One region of the Massilia jejuensis genome, then DNA from elsewhere that is predicted to be linked to it. Evidence: predicted binding sites of a transcription regulator. Region 1 holds the regulator's gene; the other holds the start of a gene.

Region 1 (5,467 bases):
AACTGTAACACTTTCTCACAATTATCGAAGCGGATGCCGACGGACTGCTGCCAGAAAGAAATTGCTAGCCTGGTCGGCCGCACCCGTATCACACCCGTTTGATATTGAAGGGCGCGAACCCCTGGCAGGTCGGCATCATCTCGATGCTGTTGATATTGATATGCGCCGGCAGCGTCGCGATCCAATAAGCGGTCTCGGCAATATCCTTGGCCGTCAGGGGCGTCGTGCCTTCGTACACCTTCGCCGCGGCTTGGTCGTTGCCCTTGAAGCGCACGTTCGAGAACTCGGTGCCGCCGCACAGTCCCGGCGCCAGGTTGGTCGCGCGCACGCCGGTGCCGACCAGATCGGCGCGCAGGTTCAGGGTGAACTGTTCGACGAAGGCCTTGGTGGCGCCGTACACGTTGCCGCCCGGGTAGGGGTAGTGGCCGGCCACCGAACCCAGGTTGATCACCAGGCCGTTGCCGCGCTCGACCATGGAAGGGAGGAGGGCGCGCGTCATCGTCACCAGTCCCTTGCAATTGGTGGCGATCATGGTTTCCCAGTCCTCCAGCGGCGCCTCGTGGGCCGGCGCGGTGCCGAGGGCGAGGCCGGCGTTGTTGATGAGGACGTCGATCTGGCGCCAGGACTGCGGCAGCATGGCCAGCGCCTGCTCGATCGAGGCCTTGTCCGTCACATCCATCTCGACCGGCAGCGCCGATTCGCCCAGTTCGGCCGCGAGCGCTTCGAGGCGTTCCCGCCGGCGTGCCGCCATCACGACCTGGTGGCCATTGCGAACGAAGGTGCGTGCCATCTCGGCGCCGAATCCGGCGGAAGCGCCGGTGATGAAAACGATCATGGTGGAATTCCTCGGTTGGCGGTTCTTTCATGGAATTGTAGCCGAAACGACCATGTCGGCCGGCGCGCCCGCGCAGTTGCCAGGCAGGCAGGGCTTTCCTTGCCCTCGGCGGACAGTTCACATACAATCCTGAGTCCATTTATGTCTCACGTAACTGGCGAAGAACGCAGCCGCTGTTCCAGCATTGCGCAAAGGTGGGCACCCACCGGGGAGCGTGAGATTCCATCCGCCGTTCGCCTGGGCAACCGACAATGGGTTCGCGCGCATGCGATGCATCGCCATTCGGTGCATTGCCTGTCGCGCACCTGTCGCTTGCCGGCCTCTTGCCGATCCAGCACTGCCGTTGTCCGGTTCTCTTATCGATTGGAGTTTTGTTCATGTTTGCAAAAGATCACACGCTGGCCAAGGTTGACCCGGAACTGTGGGACGCCATCCAGAAGGAAAACACCCGTCAGCAAGATCACATCGAGCTGATCGCGTCCGAGAACTACACCTCGCCGGCCGTGATGGAAGCCCAGGGCTCCCAGCTCACGAATAAATATGCCGAAGGCTATCCGGGCAAGCGTTACTACGGCGGCTGCGAATATGTCGACGTCGCCGAGCAGCTGGCGATCGACCGCGTCAAGCAACTGTTCGGCGCGGAAAGCGCCAACGTGCAGCCGAACTCGGGTTCGCAGGCGAACCAGGGCGTCTTCTTCGCCATGCTCAAGCCGGGCGACACCATCATGGGCATGTCGCTGGCCGAAGGCGGCCACCTGACCCACGGCATGGCGCTGAACATGTCCGGTAAATGGTTCAACGTCATCTCGTATGGCCTGACCGCGGAAGAAGACATCGACTACGAGGCCATGGAAGCCCTGGCGCGCGAACACAAGCCGAAGATGATCATTGCCGGCGCCTCGGCCTTTGCCCTGCGCATCGATTTCGAGCGCTTCGCAAAAGTCGCCAGGGAAGTCGGTGCGTACTTCATGGTCGACATGGCCCACTACGCCGGCCTGATCGCCGCCGGCGAATATCCGAACCCGGTGCCTTACGCCGACTTCGTCACCTCGACCACGCACAAGTCGCTGCGCGGCCCGCGCGGCGGCATCATCCTGATGAAGGCCGAGTTCGAGAAGCAGATCAACTCGGCTATCTTCCCCGGCATCCAGGGCGGTCCGCTGATGCACGTGATCGCCGGCAAGGCCGTGGCCTTCCAGGAAGCGCTCCAGCCCGAATTCAAGGCTTACCAGCAGCAAGTCGTAAAGAACGCCAAGGCCCTGGCCGACGCGCTCATCGCACGCGGCCTGCGCATCGTGTCGGGCCGCACCGAGTCGCACGTGATGCTGGTCGACCTGCGCGCCAAGGGCTTGACCGGCAAGGAAGCCGAAGCCATCCTTGGTCAGGCGCACATGACCTGCAACAAGAACGGCATCCCGAACGACCCGCAAAAGCCGTTCGTGACCTCGGGTATCCGCCTGGGCAGCCCGGCGTTCACGACGCGCGGCTTCAAGGAAGAAGACGCCACCCGGGTCGGCCACCTGATTGCCGACGTGCTCGACAGCCCGCACGATGCCGCGACCATCGAGCGCGTGAAGGCGGAAGTGAAATTGTTGACCGACAAATATCCGGTGTACGCAGCGTAATTCGCAACGGCGAGTATCCTTGCTCGAAACGTAGTAGAGTCCAGGAAGGGCGGGCGGATATTCCGCTTGCCCTTCCTTTGCATCACCATCGCACCATCGGCGCCCATGAAATGTCCGTTCTGCCAGCATGAAGACACCCAGGTCCTCGATACGCGCGTATCCGAGGAGGGCGACGCCATCCGGCGCCGGCGCCGCTGCGCGCAATGCGACAAGCGCTTCACCACCTATGAACGCATCGAACTGTCGATGCCGATCATCGTCAAGAAAAACGGCAGCCGTACCGAGTTTGCCAGCCACAAGCTGCGCGGCAGCCTGATGCTGGCGCTGCGCAAGCGCCCGGTCTCGGCCGAAGCCATCGACGCCGCCGTGGCCTCGATCGAGGAAAAGCTGCTCACCAGCGGACGCCGCGAAGTCGATACCGGCCATGTCGGCGAGCTCGTGATGCAGGAGCTCAAGCGGCTCGACGAGATCGCCTACATCCGCTTTGCCTCCGTCTATAAAGACTTCAAGGATCTGGCAGAGTTCCAGCAGGCGCTGGCCGAAGTCGGCCACCCACGCAACTAGATCAAGTCCGCTTCACCCGGCCGCGCACGCTTGAGCCAGCGCAGCCGGGCACCCTGTCCCGCTGCTACCTTCTCAGCTCGCGCGCATTGCCGCGCCTGAACCGAGGAGGTGTTCCTTGCTGCGCTCTTGCCTGGGCGGTTACACGCTGGTCGAAGTGCTGGTCGCGATGGCCGTGCTCGCGCTCGGCGTCGTCGGGGCCGCGGCCACGCAGGTGGCGAGCGCGCGGCTGCGCCAGCATGCCGCGCTCGAATCGGAAGCCGTGCAGCTGGCCGCCTCGCTCGGCGCGCGCATGCGCGTCAACGCTGCCCAGATGGCCCTGGCCGACGCGTCCAATCCCTATCTTCGATTCGCCTACGACGCGGCCGCCGGCGCGCCGCCCGCGCCGCCGCGGCAATGCTTCGGCGCCGCCTGCAACCCGGCGCAGCTGGCCGCGTTCGACCTGTACGAAACCGCGCGCATCGTGCACGGCGCCTTTCCCGGCGGGCGCATCGCCATCTGCCGCGACGCCGGCGTCTGGAACGCCGCATTGCAGGCCATCGAATGGGCCTGCAGCGGCGGCGCGCATGCGCCGGTCGTCGTCAAGCTGGGCTGGCGCAGGCCCGCGCGGCCGGGGCAGCCGGCGTCGGAAGCGACGCCCTTCGTCGCCATGGTGGTGGCGGGATGAGCGCGCGCCATGGCCCGGCGCGCGAGGGCGGCACGACCCTGGCCGAGCTGCTGGTCGCGCTCGCGCTGGGCCTGGGCGTCCTGCTGGCCGGCGCCGTGCTGATGATCGGCGCGAACCGCTCCTATGTCGCCCACCAGGACGCGGCCGGCGTCGACGATGGCGGACGCTTCGCGCTGGCGCTGATCGGGCGCGCGGTCGCGCAAGGGGCGTTCGTCGACTGGGAACGGCTCGGCGGCGCCGCGCCCGCCACGCGGGGCCCGGCGCCGCTCGCCGGCCTGGACAGCCGATCGCTGCGCAAGACCGGCCCCGGCATCGACAACCCGGTCGGCGCCGCCGTCAACGGCAGCGACGTGCTGGCCGTGCGCTTCGCGGGCGCGGGCGCCGCGCCGCACGGCGACGGCAGCGTCATCGACTGCGCGGGCTTTCCCGTGCACGCGGCGAAAGAAGGCTGGAGCATCTTCTATGTCGCCCGCAACAGCGACGGCCTGGCCGAACTGCGCTGCAAATACCGGGGCGCCGCCGACTGGAGCGCGGACGCGGTGGTGGCCGGCGTCGACAGCTTCCAGGTGTTGTATGGCGTCGATACCGACACGCCGCCCGACGGCACCCCGAACCGCTACGTGAACGCCGGCGCGCTGGCCGCGCTCGACGCCGCCCTGCCGCTGGCGGGGGGAGGCCAGGCCGAACTGAACGAGAAGACCTGGTGGAAGCGGGTCGCGAGCGTGCAGGTGGCGCTGCTGCTGCACGGCGAACGGCCTTCTGGCGCGCCGGTCGGGCCGGCCGCGTATGCGCTGTTCGGCCCGGCCTATGGCGCGGCCGGCGCGGGCGTGCAGGATGTGGGCGTCCATGTCACCGCCGCCGCCCTGGCAGGCCGCGCGGCGGCGCCGGCGCGCCGCCTCTTCACGGCCGTGTTCGCCGTCGGCGCGGCGCAGCCCTGAGGCGGCGATGCGCACACCCTCCCGCGCGCGCGGCGCCGCGCTCGTCACCATGCTGTTCCTGATGCTGGCGCTGCTGATGATGTCGCTGTCGGCCGCGCGCGCCGCGCTGGCAAGCGCGAAGTCGGCGCGCTGCGAACGCGACCGGCAGGTGGCGCACGCGGCGGCCGAGGCCGCGCTGCGCGACGCCGAACGCGACATCGATGGCGCGGCCGGTCCCGCTTCGCCGCGCACCGCGATCTTCGCCGCGCCGGACAGCGCCGCCTTTGCCGGGCGCTGCGGCGATAGCGGCGACGCTGAAAGGGCCGGCCTGTGCCGGGCGGGCGGGGCCGCGCCGCCCGCCTGGCAAGCGGCCGACCTGGCCGGCGCCGCCGGCGTCGAATACGGCCGCTTCACCGGGCGCATGCTGCCTACCGGCGCGGCCACGCTGCCGGCCGCCGCGCCGCGCTACCTGGTCGAACTGCTGCCGGGCGCGCAGCCCCTGTTTCGCATCACCGCGCTGGGCGTCGGCGCCGACCCGGCGACGCTCGTCGTCCTGCAGAGCTATTACCGGCGCGCCGCCGGCGGCGTTCCGGGCAAGCGCCTGGGCTGGCGCGAGATCGCCAACTGGCCGGCGCTGCACCGGGGCGCATCCTGATTTTCCACCCGACGAGGAAACGACGATGGACGAAACAACGATGGCGGGAGCGAGGGGATTCACCCTGGTCGAGGCGATGGTCGTGCTGCTCATCCTGTCGGTGCTGGCCGGCCTGGCCTGGCCCGGCTACGCCGCCTACCTGGCGAAGACGCGGCGCATGGAAGGCATGGCCGCGCTCGTTACGCTCATGCAGCGGCAGGAGCAGCA
Region 2 (5,467 bases), on a different contig from region 1:
CGCAGGTAACCCTTGAACATCGGGGCGTTCAGGCCCAGCACGCCGCGCGGCATGGTGTCTTCGGCGTAGCGGTATTCGAGGTCGACCGCCTGCAGGAACAGCGCCTTGATCTCCTCGCGGAAGGCGGGAGTCCACAGCAGCGGGTTTTCCATCTTGATCGTGTTGATCAGGTCGATGCCGAAGTTCACGTGCATCGACTCGTCGCGCAGGATGTACTGGTACTGCTCGGCGGCGCCCATCATCTTGTTCTGGCGACCGAGCGCCAGGATCTGGGTGAAGCCGACGTAGAAGAACAGGCCTTCCATCAGGCAGGCGAAGACGATGATCGACTTGAGCAGCTTCTGGTCGTTTTCCAGCGTGCCGGTCTCGAATTTCGGGTCCGTCAGGGTCTCGATGAACGGGATCAGGAACTGGTCCTTGTCGTGGATCGAGGCCACTTCGTTGTAGGCATTGAAGATTTCCTGCTCGTCCAGGCCGAGCGACTCGACGATGTACTGGTAGGCGTGGGTGTGGATCGCCTCTTCGAAGGCCTGGCGCAGCAGGTACTGGCGGCATTCCGGGGCCGTGATGTGGCGGTAGGTGCCCAGCACGATGTTGTTCGCCGCCAGCGAGTCGGCGGTGACGAAGAAGCCCAGGTTGCGCTTGACCAGGCGGCGTTCGTCCTCGCTCAAGCCGTTCGGGCTCTTCCACAGCTCGATATCGCGCTGCATGTTCACTTCCTGCGGCATCCAGTGGTTCGCGCAGCCGGCCAGGTATTTGTCCCAGGCCCACTTGTACTTGAAGGGCACGAGCTGGTTGACGTCGGTCTTGCCGTTGATGATGCGCTTGTCGTCGGCATTGACGCGCTTGGCGACCGAGGCTGCATCGACGGTTTCCGGCAGGTCGCCGGCTTGCGGTGGACGCGCAACTTGTGCGCCCGTTGGTTCATCGTCCCATGACAACATGATGGTTCCTCTTCTCTATTCTGTGACAGCAGCGCCCGGCGCGCGGGCCGGGCGTCATTTCATTCACCAAGCGGCTCGTCGGCAGCTTATCGGCACTTATTGGCACTTATTGGCAGCTTATTGACAACTTATTGGCAGGCTTCGCATTCGTCGAAACCGGCATCGCCCGGACGCAGGTAGCACGCCGCGCCGTCGGCCTCGCCGGCCGCCGCCACCGGCGCGGCGGCCGGCGTGGAAGCCGCCGCCGGTGCCGCGTGGCCCGTCAGGCCGCCCGAGACCGACACCGCGTTGAGCGCGCCGGTACGGCTGGTCGACTTCTCCATGTGCGTCGCCGCGATGGTGCGCAGGTAATAGGTCGTCTTCAGGCCGCGCAGCCAGGCCAGCTTGTAGGTCTCGTCGAGCTTCTTGCCCGAGGCGCCGGCCATGTAGATGTTCAGCGACTGGGCCTGGTCGATCCACTTCTGGCGGCGCGAGGCCTGCTCGACCAGCCACTTCGGCTCGACTTCGAAGGCGGTGGCGTAGATGTCGCGCAGGTCTTGCGGCACGCGGTCGATTTTACTCAGCGAACCGTCGAAATACTTCAGGTCGGCGATCATGACTTCGTCCCACAGGTCGCGCGCCTTCAGGTCGCGCACCAGGTAAGAATTGATCTCGGTGAATTCGCCCGACAGGTTCGACTTCACGTACAGGTTCTGGAAGGTCGGCTCGATGCAGGCCGACACGCCGATGATGTTCGAAATCGTCGCGGTCGGGGCGATCGCCACGCAGTTCGAGTTGCGCATGCCGAATTGCTTGATGCGGTTGCGCACCAGCGACCAGTCCATCGACTCGCTCGTATCCTGCTCGAGGTAGCCGCCGCGCTCCTGCGCCAGCAGCTTGATCGAGTCCTGCGGCAGGATGCCGCGGTCCCACAGCGAGCCGCTGTAGGACTCGTAGCGGCCGCGCTCTTCGGCCAGCTCGGTCGAGGCCAGGTAGGCGAAGTAGCAGACCGCTTCCATCGAGCGGTCGGCGAATTCCACCGCTTTGTCCGACGCGAACGGCACGCGCATCATGTGCAGGCAGTCCTGGTGCCCCATGATGCCCATGCCGACCGGACGGTGGCGCAGGTTCGAGTTACGGGCCTTGTCGACGGCGTAGTAGTTGATGTCGATGACGTTGTCGAGCATGCGCATCGCCGTGCGGATCGTCTTTTGCAGTTTCACATGGTCCAGGCCATCGCCCTTCATGTGCTGCGGCATGTTGATCGAACCCAGGTTGCAGACCGCGATTTCGTCGGCGCTGGTATTGAGGGTGATCTCGGTGCACAGGTTCGACGAGTGCACGACGCCGACGTGCTGCTGCGGCGAACGGATGTTGCACGGATCCTTGAAGGTGATCCATGGGTGGCCGGTTTCGAACAGCATCGACAGCATCTTGCGCCACAGGTCGAGCGCTTCGATCTTCTTGAAGACCAGCATCTCGCCGCGCTCGGCTTTCGCTTCATACGCGGTGTAGGCGGTCTCGAAGGCCTTGCCGACCAGGTCGTGCAGGTCCGGCGTCTCGCTCGGGGTGAACAGGGTCCAGTAGCCCTTTTCCATCACGCGCTTCATGAACAGGTCGGGAATCCAGTTGGCCGTGTTCATGTCGTGGGTGCGGCGGCGGTCGTCGCCGGTGTTCTTGCGCAGGTCGAGGAATTCCTCGATGTCCATGTGCCAGGTTTCCAGGTAGGCACACACTGCCCCCTTGCGCTTGCCGCCCTGGTTCACGGCCACGGCCGTGTCGTTGACCACTTTCAGGAAGGGCACCACGCCCTGCGACTTGCCGTTGGTGCCCTTGATGCGCGAGCCGAGCGCGCGCACCGGGGTCCAGTCGTTACCGAGGCCGCCGGCGAACTTCGACAGCAGCGCGTTTTCCTTGATCGCGTCGTAGATGCCTTCGAGGTCGTCGCCCACCGTCGTCAGGTAGCACGACGACAGCTGCGAGCGGCGCGTGCCCGAGTTGAACAGGGTCGGGGTCGAGCTCATGAAATCAAAGCTCGACAGCAGGTGGTAGAACTCGATGGCGCGCGCTTCGCGGTCCGCCTCGCGCAGGGCCAGGCCCATCGCCACGCGCATGTAGAAGGCCTGCGGCATTTCGATGCGGGTTTCGCGCACGTGCAGGAAGTAGCGGTCGTACAGGGTCTGCAGGCCGATATAGCCGAATTGCAGGTCGCGGTCGGCCACCAGGGCCTTGGCCAGGCGCTCGAGGTCGTAGTTGCCCAGTTCAGCGTCGAGGAGTTCGTTGGCGATGCCCTTGGCGATGTATTGCGGGAAATAGGTGATGTATTCGGCGGCCGCTTTCGCTTGCGCGACTTCCTTGCCGAAGACTTCCTTGCGGATCGTGTGCAGCAGGATGCGGGCCGTGACCTGGCTGTAGGCCGGATCGGTTTCCATCAGCGCGCGCGCGGCCAGGATGGCCGACTTGTGCAGCTCTTCGACCGGCACGCCGTCGTACAGGTTTTTCAGGGTCTCGGCGACGATCGCATCGGCGTCGACGTGCTTTTCCAGGCCGACGCAGGCGGCATCGACCAGGCCGCGCACCGCGTTCATGTCGAGCGGCTGGCGCTGGCCGTTGTCGAGCACGTGGATCCGGGGCGCCGCCGCCTGCGTCGTGCCGGCGGCTTCCTTGGCCAGGCGGCGCTCTTCCATCTGCTTGGCGCGGTACAGGACATAAGCGCGCGCGACATCGTGTTCGCCCGAGCGCATCAAGGACAGTTCCACCTGGTCCTGCACATCTTCGATGTGGAAGGTGCCGCCGTTCGGCTGGCGGCGCATCAGGGCGGCCACCACGTTGTTGGTCAGCGCTTCCACCAGCTCGCGGATGCGGGCCGAGGCGGCGCCCTGGCCGCCGGCGACCGCCAGGAATGCCTTGGTCATCGCGACCGAGATCTTGGTCGGCTCGAAGGGCACGACGGCGCCGTTGCGGCGCAGGATGCGGTAGTCGGCGCGCGCGGCCAGTGCGGCCGCGTTCTGCGCGCCGTCAGCCGTTCCCGGAGCCGCGTGCGGGTGGATGGAAATGTCTTGAGAAGTCTGCATGGGGCCTCCAGGAAGGGCAGTCGGACTGCCGCCTATGGTTATCGGTCGATCGCCCGCGGGACGGGCAGCCAGTAAATGTACGAAAAAATGCGAAGCAAAATCCACCCCTGCCAGCCCGTTGGACGGTGCCGGAAAACGTTGCCGCGGATGGATTTAAATTGCTTGAAAAAAATATGAAGCTGTTGAGCTATTGTTGTCCGTGTCAAGCACCAAATTGCGAATACTTGAGTCTGCTACCACTAGATCTAGTGCCTTGGTTTGACAATGGACTAATTGTAGTACTTGGTCAGCGCAAGTCGCAAGTGATTAAATTCTCAATTTCAGGGCTTTTTTGTGCGCGTGACCCTTGACATCGCGCTGTTGAACCCCGAATGCGCCATCGCCGGTAAGTGAGCACTAACCAGCTGCTTAAAGCTTGTTCAGCGCGGCGCGGTGTTGCCCAAAAGCAGTGCAACGCGCGTCATCTTGCACTGGCGAAAAGGCAACGTTTTTTGACAAGACCGCGCTTTGAGATGCGACAAGTTCGGCGTCAAGCCGGACGGCCACCCGCGGGCGCGGCCGGCACGCAGGCACTTGCCGCGTCGTCCCATTGCCCGCCCGCCTTGCGGCAGGCATCGGCATCGCGCTCGTGCTTCATCCACATGAGCGCGGCGACAATCGCAATGGCGAGAACCATGTAACGCAAGCGTTTTGGCATCGTTAATTCTCCGGGGCCTGGATATCGAGTTTCTGCATCTGGTAACGCAGCTGGCGCACGCTGATGCCGAGCAGGCCGGCGGTCTTCGTGCGGTTGAACTGGGTCTGCTGCAAGGCGCGCCCGATGATGTCGCGCTCGACCTGTTCCAGATAGGCCGGCAGGTTGCTCGGCAAGGATGCCGGGCCGGGTCCCGCCGGTTCGGCCACGGCAGAAGCGGCCGGGGCCATCGGCGGCGGGGCCGGCGGCACGGCCGCCACCGGCGGCGGGTCCGCCCGTGCCGCTTTCAAGGAGAGATCCTCGACCTGGATCGCACCGTCGTCGGCAAAGGCCAATGCGCGCTCGAGCACGTTTTCCAGCTCGCGCACGTTGCCGGGGAAGGAATAGGCACGCAAGGCGTCGAGCACGCCGGGCCCGAGCCAAGCACCGCCCGCGCCCGCCAGGCGCGCCAGGATGGCGCTGGCCAGTACCGGCACATCGTCCAGGCGCTCGCGCAGCGGCGGCAGCGCCAGTTCGATCACGTTCAGGCGATAGAACAGATCCTGGCGAAACACGCCGAGCTCGACGCACCTGGCCAGGTCCTTGTGGGTGGCGCTGATGATGCGCACATCGACCGGCTCCTCGGCGGTCGCGCCGATCTTGCGCACGCGCCGCTCCTGGATCGCGCGCAGCAGTTTCACCTGCATGGCCAGCGGCAGGTCGGCCACCTCGTCGAGCATCAGGGTGCCGCCGTTGGCCGCCTGGAAGAAGCCGTCGCGCTCCTCCCCCGCCCCGGT

What was found. Region 1 encodes NrdR, which represses ribonucleotide reductase genes. Its sites were predicted from a motif close to CACNANATNTNGTG; they were not measured.
Region 2: a site for NrdR is predicted at 4,235-4,248, ahead of ACFPOU_RS09755 (ribonucleoside-diphosphate reductase subunit alpha). Genes of this name have one in related genera too.

The regions. Positions count from the first base shown of each region.
Region 1 is NZ_JBHSMS010000017.1:11,256-16,722, forward strand. Features, by position in the region: gene ACFPOU_RS05065 (SDR family oxidoreductase) at 89-835, opposite strand; ZMP/ZTP riboswitch at 976-1,085, shown strand; gene glyA (serine hydroxymethyltransferase) at 1,213-2,460, shown strand; gene nrdR (transcriptional regulator NrdR) at 2,566-3,024, shown strand; gene pilV (type IV pilus modification protein PilV) at 3,140-3,688, shown strand; gene ACFPOU_RS05085 (PilW family protein) at 3,685-4,626, shown strand; gene ACFPOU_RS05090 (pilus assembly protein) at 4,634-5,260, shown strand; gene ACFPOU_RS05095 (type IV pilin protein) at 5,286-5,467, shown strand, end outside.
Region 2 is NZ_JBHSMS010000034.1:19,332-24,798, forward strand. Features, by position in the region: gene ACFPOU_RS09750 (ribonucleotide-diphosphate reductase subunit beta) at 1-944, opposite strand, end outside; gene ACFPOU_RS09755 (ribonucleoside-diphosphate reductase subunit alpha) at 1,073-3,997, opposite strand; gene ACFPOU_RS09760 (hypothetical protein) at 4,527-4,694, opposite strand; gene ACFPOU_RS09765 (sigma-54-dependent transcriptional regulator) at 4,697-5,467, opposite strand, start outside.